Linked DNA regions of Marichromatium purpuratum 984. The protein of the gene in region 1 interacts with the protein of each later gene in a pairwise test. Links are inferred from orthologs where the notes say so. Each region holds a gene or a part of one and is shown on either strand. Other genes may lie near its edges.

Region 1 (2,999 bases):
AGCACCCGGCCACCCGCACCTTCCAGGCGCTGCGCATCCAGGTCAACGACGAACTCGGCGAGATCGAGCGCTGCCTCGATCAGGTCTGCGAGCTGCTCGCCCCCGGTGGGCGGCTGGTGGTGATCAGCTTCCACTCGCTGGAGGACCGCATCGTCAAGCACTTCATGCGTCGCGAGTCGCGCGGCGCGGTGCTGCCCAAGGGCGTGCCGGTGACCGGTGCCCCGGCCCCGGGGCGGCTGCGCCTGCTCGGCAAGGCGCAGCGTCCCTCGACGGTCGAATCCGAGTCCAACCCGCGCGCGCGCAGCGCCATCATGCGCGTGGCCGAGCGGAGCACAGCCGATGGCGCGTGCTGAACTCTGGATCGCGGCGGTGCTGGGGTTCGCGGTGGTGGTCTCGGCCATCGCCGTGGTCCACACCAAGTATCTGACCCGGGTGCACTTCGCCCAGCTCCAGGACCTGCGCGCCCAGCGCGACGCCATCGACGTCGAGTGGAACCGGCTGCGACTCGAGGAGGCGGCGCTCTCCACCCATTCGCGGATCGAGCGGATCGTGCGCGAGCAGCTCGGCATGTTCTCGCCGCGCCCCGGCGACGTGCTGTTGCTCGAGGAGACCGGCCATGGCCAACCCTAGCCGTCGTTCCCGGCGCTCGCGCGAACCCGCCAAGCCCCGTCGCCCCGACATCGGATTGCGTCGTCGGCTGTTGCTGATGGCGCTGGCGGTGGCCTTCGTGCTGCTCGGCGCCGGGGTCTTCTATCGTCAGGTGGTCGAGACCGACTTCCTCCAGACCGAGGGCGAGCGGCGCTATCTGCGGGTGGCCGAGATCGCCGCGCGTCGCGGCATGATCAGCGACCGCAACGGCGAGCCGCTGGCCGTCAGCACCCCGGTCGAGACGGTGTGGGCCGATCCGCGCAAACTGGTCGAGCGGCTCGACGTGCTCCCCGAGCTGGCGCGGGCGCTGGGTCTCGAGCCGCAGGCGCTACGCGAGCGGGTGCTTGCCAAGTCCGATCGCGGTTTCATCTATCTCAAGCGTCGGGTCGATTTCGACGAGGCGCGCGCGGTGCGCGAGCTGATCGCACGCGAGCGTCTCGGTGGTGTCGACTTCGAGACCGAGTACCGGCGTTTCTATCCGGGCGCCGAGGTGTTCGGGCACGTCATCGGCTTCACCGACATCGAGGACCGTGGTCAGGAGGGTATCGAGTTCGCCTACGACGCCCAGCTCCAGTCCGAGCCGGGGCTGCGCCGGGTGATCCGCGACGGGCGCAAGCGCATCGTCCAGGAGGTCGAGCAGCTGCGCCCGCCGCGCCAGGGCACCGATCTGGTGCTGAGTCTCGACCGCCGGCTGCAGTTCCTCGCCTATCGCGAGCTGCTGGCGGCGGTGCGCGAGCACGAGGCCGTCGGCGGCACCCTGGTGACGCTCGATGTCGACACCGGCGAGGTGCTGGCGATGGTCAACCAGCCCGGCTACAACCCCAACGCGTTGAGCGATGGCGGTAGCGAGCGTCGTCGCAATCGCTGTGTCACCGACGTGATCGAGCCCGGCTCCACGGTCAAGCCGCTGGTGGTGGCCGCGGCGCTCGAGCGCGGGCTGATCACGCCCACCACCGAGATCGACACCGAGCCGGGTTACTTCCGGGTCGGGCGCAATCTGGTGCGCGACGTCCACGACTACGGTCTGCTCGACGTCACCGGGGTGATCGCCAAGTCGAGCAACGTCGGCGTGGTCAAGATCGCGCAGATGATGGAGTACGCCGACCTCTGGAGCCTCTACGACCATCTCGGCTTCGGTCGTGTCACCGGGATCGGATTTCCCGGCGAGAGCCCCGGCAACCTGCGTCACTATTCAGACTGGCGGGTCTTCGAGCACGCCACGCTCGCCTTCGGCTACGGCCTGTCGGTGACCACGCTGCAGCTGGCCCAGGCCTATGCCACGCTCGCCGCCGACGGCATCAAGCGTCCGGTCACCCTGCTCAGACGCGAGCCGGGGGCGACGATGCCGGGGAGCCGGGTGCTCAGTGCCGAGACCGCGCGCACGGTGCGCGCGATCATGGAACAGGTGGTGTCCGAGAAAGGCACCGCCCGGCGCGCGGCGATCGCCGGCTATCGCGTGGCGGGCAAGACCGGGACGGCGAAGAAAGCCGGTCCCAATGGCTATGCGGGCCGGCGCTATCAGGCGGTGTTCGCCGGTTTCGCGCCGGCGGAGCGTCCGCGATTGGTGACGGTGGTGATGATCGACGAGCCGGGCGGCAAGTCCTACTACGGTGGGGTGGTCGCCGCCCCGGTGTTCCAGAAGGTGATGGAGGGGGCGCTGCGGCTGTTCAACGTGCCGCCGGATGATCCTCCCCCATCGATGCTGTTGAGCGGACGTGGAGGGCCAGGGCTGTGATCGCGCTCTCCTCGACCGCCTGCGCCTGGCGTCTGGGTGATCTCATCGATGGGGTTGCCGAGGCCGGCGATGCCGCCGATCGTCCGGTGTGCTCGATCGCGCTCGACAGTCGGATGCTGTCGCAGGGCGCGCTCTTCCTCGCCTGCCAGGGGGGCAGTCTGCACGGCCTGGCCTTCGCCCAGGAGGCCAAGCATCGTGGGGCGACGGCGATCCTCGCCGAGATCTCGGCGGACTGGCCGGTCGAGGCCATCCTCGATCTCGGCGCCTGTCTCGGCTTGCCGGTGATCCCGGTCGAGGGGCTTGCGGCGCGCGCCAGCGCGTTGGCCGCGCGTTTCTACGGTGCGCCCAGCGAGCGCCTGGAGCTGTTCGGCGTCACCGGCACCAACGGCAAGACCAGCGTCAGCCACTTCCTCGCCCAGGCGCTCGCTCCGGAGCTTGACTGTGCGGTGATCGGCACCCTCGGCAACGGCTTCCCCGGGGCGCTGCGCTCGCCCACCCACACCACCCCGGATGCGATCTCGTTGCAGGCGCTGCTCGAGTCGCTGCGCGCCCAGGGCGCGCGCGCGGTGGCGATGGAGGTCTCCTCGCACGCACTCGATCAGGGGCGCACCAGCGC
Region 2 (7,843 bases), 2.8 Mb from region 1 along the record:
GGATCGGGCGCACCAGCGCGGCGCCGTGACGCAGCACCAGATGAGCGCCGATCCAGGCGCCGACCAGCTGTCCGCCGGCCATCACCAGCGCGATCTCCCAGAGCACGTGGCCGCCGCTGACGAACAGGAGCAGCGCGGCGAGGTTGCTGGTGAAGTTGAGCAGCTTGGTGTGCGCCGTCGCCCGGCGCAGGTTGTAGCCGAGCAAGGATACATAGGCGATGGCGAAGAAGGTGCCGGTGCCAGGCCCGAAGACGCCGTCGTAGAAGCCGACCCCGAGACCGATAGTGAGCGCGAAGGCGCCGTGGCCGATGCGCTGGTGCGAGTCGATGTCGCTGACCCGGGGCGAGAACCAGAAATAGAGCGCGAAGCCGATCAGCAGCAACGGGATGGCGTGCTCGAGCGCGGTGGCGTCGATGTGTTGCACCAGCACCGCGCCGGCTGCGGCGCCGATGAAAGTGAGGAGCACCGCGGGTAGCGCCTCGCGCAGCGCGATGGCGCCGCGACGGATGAAATGGATGGTTGCGGTGGCGCTGCCGAAGACCGCCTGGGCCTTGTTGGTCGCCAGGGCCTCGACCGGGCCGAGTCCGGCCCAGAGCAGCGCCGGGATGGTGATCAGTCCGCCGCCGCCGGCGACGGCGTCGACGAGGCCGGCGGCGAGCGCCACCGGCAGCAGCCAGAGTGCGGTATCGAGCATGGCGTGAGGCGTGGGGCAAACGCTTCATTATCGCCGCTCGGCGCTAGAGCGTCAGCCGCCGTCGAGCGGCCAGTTTCCGGCCGCCAGCGACCAGAATAGAGTGAACCACCAAGGCGCCAAGAACGCGAAGATGAGGAAGGGCTTCCAGCCGCCAGCCTCCGGTGAGGGGGCAGGGTTGTCTCGTCGCGTCGCGGTTGACCGCATCGACACTGGAGGCTGTTTGCTGAAGGCTGGTCGCTTTCTTCGTGTCCTTTGGGTCTTTGCGGTTCAATCGCCCTGGCGACTGGCGGCGCTGCTTGCGAGCGCGCGGCCCGCGCCGCTAGAGTAGTCGGTTATCCAGATCCGCCGGCCCGGTCGTTGGCGGGTCGCCTCGCGCGGATCGTCGATCCGCCGCTCATTCGGTCGCAATCCGTCAGACTTCCATCATGCTCGCACTCGATGTCCAGCAACTCACCAAGACCTACAAGGGCGGCTTCCAGGCGCTCAAGGGGGTCGACCTGACGGTCGAGGAGGGTGACTTCTTCGCGCTGCTCGGCCCCAACGGGGCCGGCAAGTCGACCTTCATCGGCATCCTCTCGTCGCTGGTCAACAAGAGCAGCGGTCGGGTCAGCGTCTTCGGTCACGATCTCGATCACGACCCCGAGCGGGTGAAGTCGTGCATCGGCCTGGTGCCGCAGGAGTTCAACTTCAACCTCTTCCTGCCGGTGTTCGAGGTGGTGCTCAACCAGGCGGGTTATTACGGCATCCCGCGGCGCGAGGCCAAGGTGCGCGCCGAGCGCTATCTGCGCCAGCTCGATCTCTGGGATCGGCGCGACACCGAGATGCGCCGACTCTCCGGCGGGCTCAAGCGCCGGCTGATGATCGCCCGCGCACTGGTGCACCAGCCGCGGCTGCTGATCCTCGACGAGCCGACCGCCGGGGTCGACATCGAGATCCGTCGCTCGATGTGGTCCTTCCTGCGCGAACTCAACGCCGAGGGCACCACCATCATCCTCACCACCCACTATCTGGAGGAGGCCGAGAGCCTCTGCCGCAACATCGCCATCATCCAGCACGGCGAGCTGGTCGAACGCTCGACCATGGGGGCGCTGCTCGGCAAGCTGCACACCGAGACCTTCGTGCTCAACCTCAAGGGGCAGGTCAGCGAGCTGCCCGAACTCGGCGGCTTCGTCCTCCAGCATCTCGACGACTGCACCCTGGAGGTGGAGATGAACCGCGATCACACCATCAACGGGCTGTTCGAGGCGCTCTCGCGCAACGGCATCGAGGTGATCAGTCTGCGCAACAAGCAGAATCGGCTCGAACGACTGTTCCTCGACATGGTCGAGCGCCGTCCCGCCGACGAGGGGGTCTGAGCATCATGGTCGAGACCTATCGCTACTGGATCACCTTCCAGACCATCTTCACCAAGGAGATCCTGCGCTTCTCGCGGATCTGGGTGCAGACCATCCTGCCCTCGGTGATCACCACTACCCTGTATTTCGTGATCTTCGGTCGGCTGATCGGTGAGCGCATCGGCGAGATGGACGGGGTCGCCTATCTGGAGTTCATCGTCCCCGGTCTGGCGCTGATGAGCGTGATCACCAACGCCTATTCCAACGTCGTCTCGTCCTTCTACAGCAGCAAGTTCTCGCGCTATATCGAGGAGCTGTTGGTCTCGCCGGCGCCCAACTGGGTGATCCTCGCCGGCTATGTCGCCGGCGGCGCGGCGCGCGGTATGGTGGTGGGCGTGGCGGTGATGGTGGTGGCGATGCTGTTCACCGACATCGAGGTGCACAGTTATGGCGTCACCCTGCTGGTGTTCCTGATGACCGCGGTGCTGTTCGCGCTCGGCGGCTTCATCAACGCGGTCTATGCCAACAGCTTCGACGACATCTCGATCATCCCCACCTTCGTGCTTACCCCGTTGACCTATCTCGGTGGGGTCTTCTACTCGATCGAGCTGCTGCCGGAGTTCTGGCAGGGGGTGTCGATGGCCAATCCGGTGCTCTACATGGTCAATGCCTTCCGCTACGGTCTGCTCGGCATCAGCGACATCCCGCTCGGCACCGCCTTTGCGATGATCGCCGCCTTCATCGTCGCGCTTGCCGCCTACAGCCTGCACCTGCTGCGCCGCGGCATCGGGATCAAGAACTGAGCCGTCGGGGGCGGCTCGGCTTGCAGCGGCCAGAAGGTTGAACCGCCAAGGCACGAAGGGCGCAAAGAAAGCGACCAGCCTTCAGCAAGCAGCCTCCAGTATCGGTTTGCGATCAACTGCGGCGGTACGAGGCAATCCAGCCTCCTCACCTGGAGGCTGGCAGCTGGAAGCCCTGCTTCTCTTCGCGTCCTTCGCGCCTTGGCGGTTCAATCTCTCCCGCTGGCCGCTGGCCGCTGGCCGCTGGCCGCTGGCCGCTGGCCGCTGGCCGCTGGCCGCGCGCAGTTGTGCGCCGCCGCCGCAAATGGGACCATAAGCAACTGATTACAGCGAGACTCAGGACAGCCCGTGCCCGCGATGCCCCGATCCCAGCAGCCGAATCCCGTCCAGTCGATCCGCCGCGCCGTGGCGCGGCGGTGGGGCTGAGTCCATGGCTGCGACCCGCAAGACCCGTCGTCGTCCGCCGCGCAAGCGTAGCGGCAAGGTCCTCGGTTTCCTGATCCGGGTGGGGCTGTTGCTCGCGCTCGCCGTCGGGCTCGGCGCCACCCTCTACGGCATCCATCTCGATCGGGTGGTGCGCGCCAAGTTCGAGGGTCAGCGCTGGGCGTTGCCGGCGCGCGTCTATGCCCGTCCGCTGGAGCTTTATGCCGGGCGTCAGCTCACCGCCGATGAGTTCGAGCAGGAGCTGCAGCGGCTCAACTATCGCCGCCTCGCCACGCCCGACAGCCCCGGCAGCTATGACCGTGACGGCGAGCAGCTGGTGCTGCGTACCCGCCCCTTCCGCTTCTGGGACGGGCGCGAGTCGAGCCGTGGCCTGCGGGTGCGCTTCGACAATCACCGGGTGAGCGCGGTGGAGGCCGTCGACGGCGGTCCCGATCCGGCGCTGGTGCGGCTCGATGCGATGCTGATCGCGAGCATCTACCCGACCCACAACGAGGACCGTATCCTGGTGCGGCGCAAGGAGCTGCCCGAGCTGCTGGTGCACACCCTCTATGCGGTCGAGGATCGCAGCTTCGAGCGCCACCTCGGGGTCGACCCGCGCGGTATCGCCCGCGCCGCCTACAGCAACCTGATGGCCGGCGGTGTGGTCGAGGGGGCCAGTACCCTGACCCAGCAGCTGGTGAAGAACTTCTATCTCTCCGCCGAACGCACCCTCGAGCGCAAGCTCAAGGAGGCGTTCATGGCGGTGCTGCTCGAGCGCCGCTATACCAAGGGCGAGATCCTCGAGGCCTACGCCAACGAGATCTATCTCGGTCAGGACGGCAGCCGCGCGATCCACGGCTTCGGGCTGGCCAGTCGCTTCTATTTCAACAAGTCGCTGGCCGATCTCGATGTCGCCGAGACCGCGCTGCTGGTCGGCATGGTGCAGGCGCCCTCGAGCCTCGATCCGCGACGTCGTCCCGAGGCGGCGCTCAAGCGGCGTAATCTGGTGCTCGACGTCATGGTGCGCGACGGCGTGGTCGATGCCGCCACCGCCGCCGCGGCCAAGGACGCGCCGCTCGGGGTGGTCGACGGCGGCGGGCGTCCGGCCGGTGAGTATCCGGCCTTCATCACTCTGGTGCGGCGTCAGCTGCAGCGCGACTATCGCGACGAGGACCTGCGCTCCGAGGGGCTCAACATCTTCACCACGCTCGATCCGCTGGTCCAGACCACGGTCGAGCGTTCGGTGCCGGAGCGCCTGGGGGCGATCGAGTCGGCGCGCGGCAAACGCAAGGGCTCACTGGAGGCCGCGGCGGTGGTCACCTCGGTCGCCCAGGGCGAGGTGCTGGCACTGGTCGGCGGACGCGATTCGGCCTATGCCGGATTCAATCGTGCGCTCGACTCGGTGCGCTCGATCGGCTCGCTGGTCAAGCCGGTGGTCTATCTCACTGCGCTCACCCACCCCGAGCGCTACAGCCTCTCGACCATCATCGAGGACAAGGCGGTGAGCATCCCCGACGGCACCGGGTCGCGCTGGGAGCCGAGCAACTACAGCCATCGCGTTTATGGCAAGCTGCCGCTCTACGAGGGGCTGGTGCGCTCGCTCAACCTCGCCACCGTCAATCTCGGTATGGATCTGGGCGTCGACGAGGTGGTCGACAATCTCTATCGGCTCGGTGCCCAGCGGCGTATCTCGGCGGTGCCGGCGATGCTGCTCGGCGCGGTCAACCTCTCGCCGCTGGAAGTCGCCCAGGTCTACCAGTCGATCGCCGCCGGCGGCTATCGCTCGCCGTTGCGCGCGATCCGCGAGGTGGTCGACGCCGAGGGGCGCCCGCTCAACCGCTATCCGCTCGCCGTCGAATCCGTGGTCGATCCGCACGCCGCCTATCTCACCACCTGGGCGATGGAGCGGGTGGTCGAGCGCGGTACCGCCGCTTGGCTGGGGCGTCAGCTCCCTGATGGCATGAGCATGGCCGGCAAGACCGGTACCACCAACGGGCTGCGCGACAGCTGGTTCGCCGGCTTCTCGGGCGACAAGGTCGCCGTGGTCTGGGTCGGTCGCGATGACTTCAAGCCGATGGGGCTGACCGGGAGTAGCGGCGCGTTGCGGGTGTGGGGCGACTTCATGCTCAAGCTCGAGAACGAGCCGCTGGCGCCGCTGCGCCCGGAAGGCGTGGTGACAGCGCAGGTTTGCGATGGCGCCGAGATGCCTTATGTCGCCGACTATGTCCCGAGCGCCGACAGTTGCGGTGGCGACGAGTCGGCCGAGCAGCAGGAGGGCGAGGCCGTGGCCGAGGGGCCGACGCAGGATGAACCGCCTGCGCAGCCCCAGCGTTCACGCCCCGCCAGGGAACAGAACCTCTTCATGAGCGATTTCTACGACTGACGATGCGAGCCTTCATCATCCTGATCGCCGGCCTGGCGCTGAGTGCCTGCGCCGGCCAACCCCGTCAGGGGGATCCCGCCCCCGTGGTTCGGGTGACACCACGTCCCGAGCAGGCGCCGACCCCGGAGTCGGCCGAGTCCGCCGCCGAGGAGTCGGCGGTCCCGGAGCCGCAGACCGAGGTCTATGCCTATCGCGACCCGGCGCAGCTGCCGGCGTCCGAGGTGGTTGCCGAGCCAGGTCCGACCGGCTCTGGTGTGCCGGCGCTGGTCTCCGAGGCGCCGACCCAATCTCCGGTGCCGATGCCGGCACCGGTCGAACAGCGCCCGAGCGCCCCGAGCGCGCGTCCGAGCGCGCCTGCGGCGATCACGCCGCCACCGCCGGAGGCGCCGCGCACCGCTGCGGTGACCTCGCCTCAGCAGCCGCCGGTGCAACCGGCGCCCGCGCCGATCTCCTCGGTGACCGCGCCCGAGCTGCCCGCCGCCGCCGAGGCCCTGGCGCGACAGGCCGAGCGTCAGCGTCAGTCCGGGGACTATGCCGGCGCCGCCGCCTCGCTCGAGCGCTCGCTGCGCATCGCGCCCAAACAGGCCTATCTGTGGAATCGGTTGGCGCGGGTGCGACTCGAGCAGGGACAGACCGGACAGGCCGGCAATCTCGCCTCGCGCTCCAACAACCTCGCCGGTGATGATGCTGCGGTGCGTCGTGACAACTGGCTGATCATCGCCGATGTGCGACGGCGTGCCGGTGACGCCGCCGGTGCGAGCGAGGCCGAGCGTCGCGCCAGCGGCGGTTGAGCGCGACGGGCACGGCGACGGCCAGGGTGGACCGCATGGAGCTTGCGCGGGTCTTCGGCGACGACGGGCCGTTGAGCGCCCGCGTGCCGGGGTTCCGGACGCGTCAGCCGCAGCGCGAGATGGCCGAGCGGGTCGGCGCTGTGATCGACGGCGGCGGGGTGCTGGTGTGCGAGGCCGGCACCGGCACCGGCAAGACCTTCGCCTATCTGGTCCCGGCGATCCTCTCCGGGCGCAAGGTGCTGATCTCCACCGGTACCCGCAACCTCCAGGACCAGCTCTTCCATCGCGACCTGCCGCTGATCCGCGACGCCCTCGGCCTGCCGTTGCGCGCCGCCCTGCTCAAGGGGCGGGCGAACTATCTCTGCGTCCACCGCCTGGGGCTCGCGCTCGACGAGCCGGGGCGTCACGATCGGGTGTTGCGCGCACACCTCGAGCAGGTGCGCGACTGGTCGGCTAATACCCGCAGCGGTGACATCGCCGAGCTGCCGCTCCCGGACGAGAGTCCGGTGTGGCCGCTGGTGACCTCGACCACCGACAACTGTCTCGGCCAAGAGTGTCCGCAGTGGCAGTCCTGCCATCTGCTCGCCGCCCGGCGCGAGGCCCAGGCCGCTGACCTGGTGGTGGTCAACCATCATCTGTTCTGTGCCGATCTGGCACTCAAGGACGAGGGTTTCGGCGACATCCTGCCCGGCGCCGACTGCTTCATCCTCGATGAGGCCCACCAGCTGCCCGACACCGCCTCGACCTTCTTCGGCATGGCGCTGAGCAGCCGTCAGCTGCACGATCTGCTGCGCGACACCGAGCTGGAGTACCAGCGCGAGGCGGGCGACGTCCCCGAGCTGCTGGAGCACTGCGCCCGGGTGCGCCGGGTGCTGCAGGACTTGCGCCTGGCGCTCGGCAGTGGCGAGCGGCGCGGTCCCTGGGAGGCGCTCGGGGAGGAGCCTGCGGTGCTGCGTGCGCTCGATACCCTGGTGCGTCGCCTGACCGCACTCGGTGCGGGACTCGACGCGCTCGGCGGGCGGGGCAAGGGGCTGGATGCCTGCGCCGAGCGCGCCACCGAGCTGCTGGCGCGGCTGCAGACTCTGCTCGGTGAGCCCGACGAGCGGGTGGTGCGCTGGTTCGAGACGCAGGGGCGTGGTTTCCGTCTGCACCAGACCCCGCTCGAGGTCTCCGGGGTGTTCCGTGCCCAGATGGCGCGGCCCGGCACCGCCTGGGTGCTGACCTCGGCGACCCTGGCCGTGGGCGACGACTTCGGTCACTTCGTCCGCCGGCTCGGGCTCGACGAGGCCGAGACCGCGCGCTGGGAGAGTCCCTTCGACTACTCCAGCCAGGCACTCTGGTTCGTCCCCCGCGGTCTGTCCAAGCCCTCGGAACCGGACTACAACCAGCGGGTGCTGGCGCTCGCCCGCGAGGTGATC

Evidence for each region.
Region 2: the proteins of MARPU_RS14000 (region 1) and mrcB interact in binary tests that used the Escherichia coli proteins (3 or more experiments, as listed by UniProt). The link is inferred for Marichromatium purpuratum 984 from one-to-one orthologs.

What each region holds. Positions count from the first base shown.
Region 1 is NZ_CP007031.1:3,228,243-3,231,241, reverse strand. It holds MARPU_RS14000 (peptidoglycan D,D-transpeptidase FtsI family protein), read left to right. Parts: upstream 1-616; coding sequence 617-2,383; downstream 2,384-2,999. Other genes in the region: MARPU_RS13995 (UDP-N-acetylmuramoyl-L-alanyl-D-glutamate--2,6-diaminopimelate ligase), read left to right, coding at 2,380-2,999; ftsL (cell division protein FtsL), read left to right, coding at 340-630; rsmH (16S rRNA (cytosine(1402)-N(4))-methyltransferase RsmH), read left to right, coding at 1-353. UniProt on the Escherichia coli protein: Essential cell division protein that catalyzes cross-linking of the peptidoglycan cell wall at the division septum. Required for localization of FtsN.
Region 2 is NZ_CP007031.1:446,453-454,295, forward strand. What follows is about bases 2,872-5,946. They hold mrcB (penicillin-binding protein 1B), read left to right. Parts: upstream 2,872-3,258; coding sequence 3,259-5,634; downstream 5,635-5,946. Other genes in these bases: MARPU_RS02090 (tetratricopeptide repeat protein), read left to right, coding at 5,637-5,946. Outside these bases: MARPU_RS02070 (TSUP family transporter), read right to left, coding at 1-694; MARPU_RS02075 (ABC transporter ATP-binding protein), read left to right, coding at 1,120-2,049; MARPU_RS02080 (ABC transporter permease), read left to right, coding at 2,055-2,831; more of MARPU_RS02090, read left to right, coding at 5,947-6,425; MARPU_RS02095 (ATP-dependent DNA helicase), read left to right, coding at 6,461-7,843. UniProt on the Escherichia coli protein: Cell wall formation. Synthesis of cross-linked peptidoglycan from the lipid intermediates.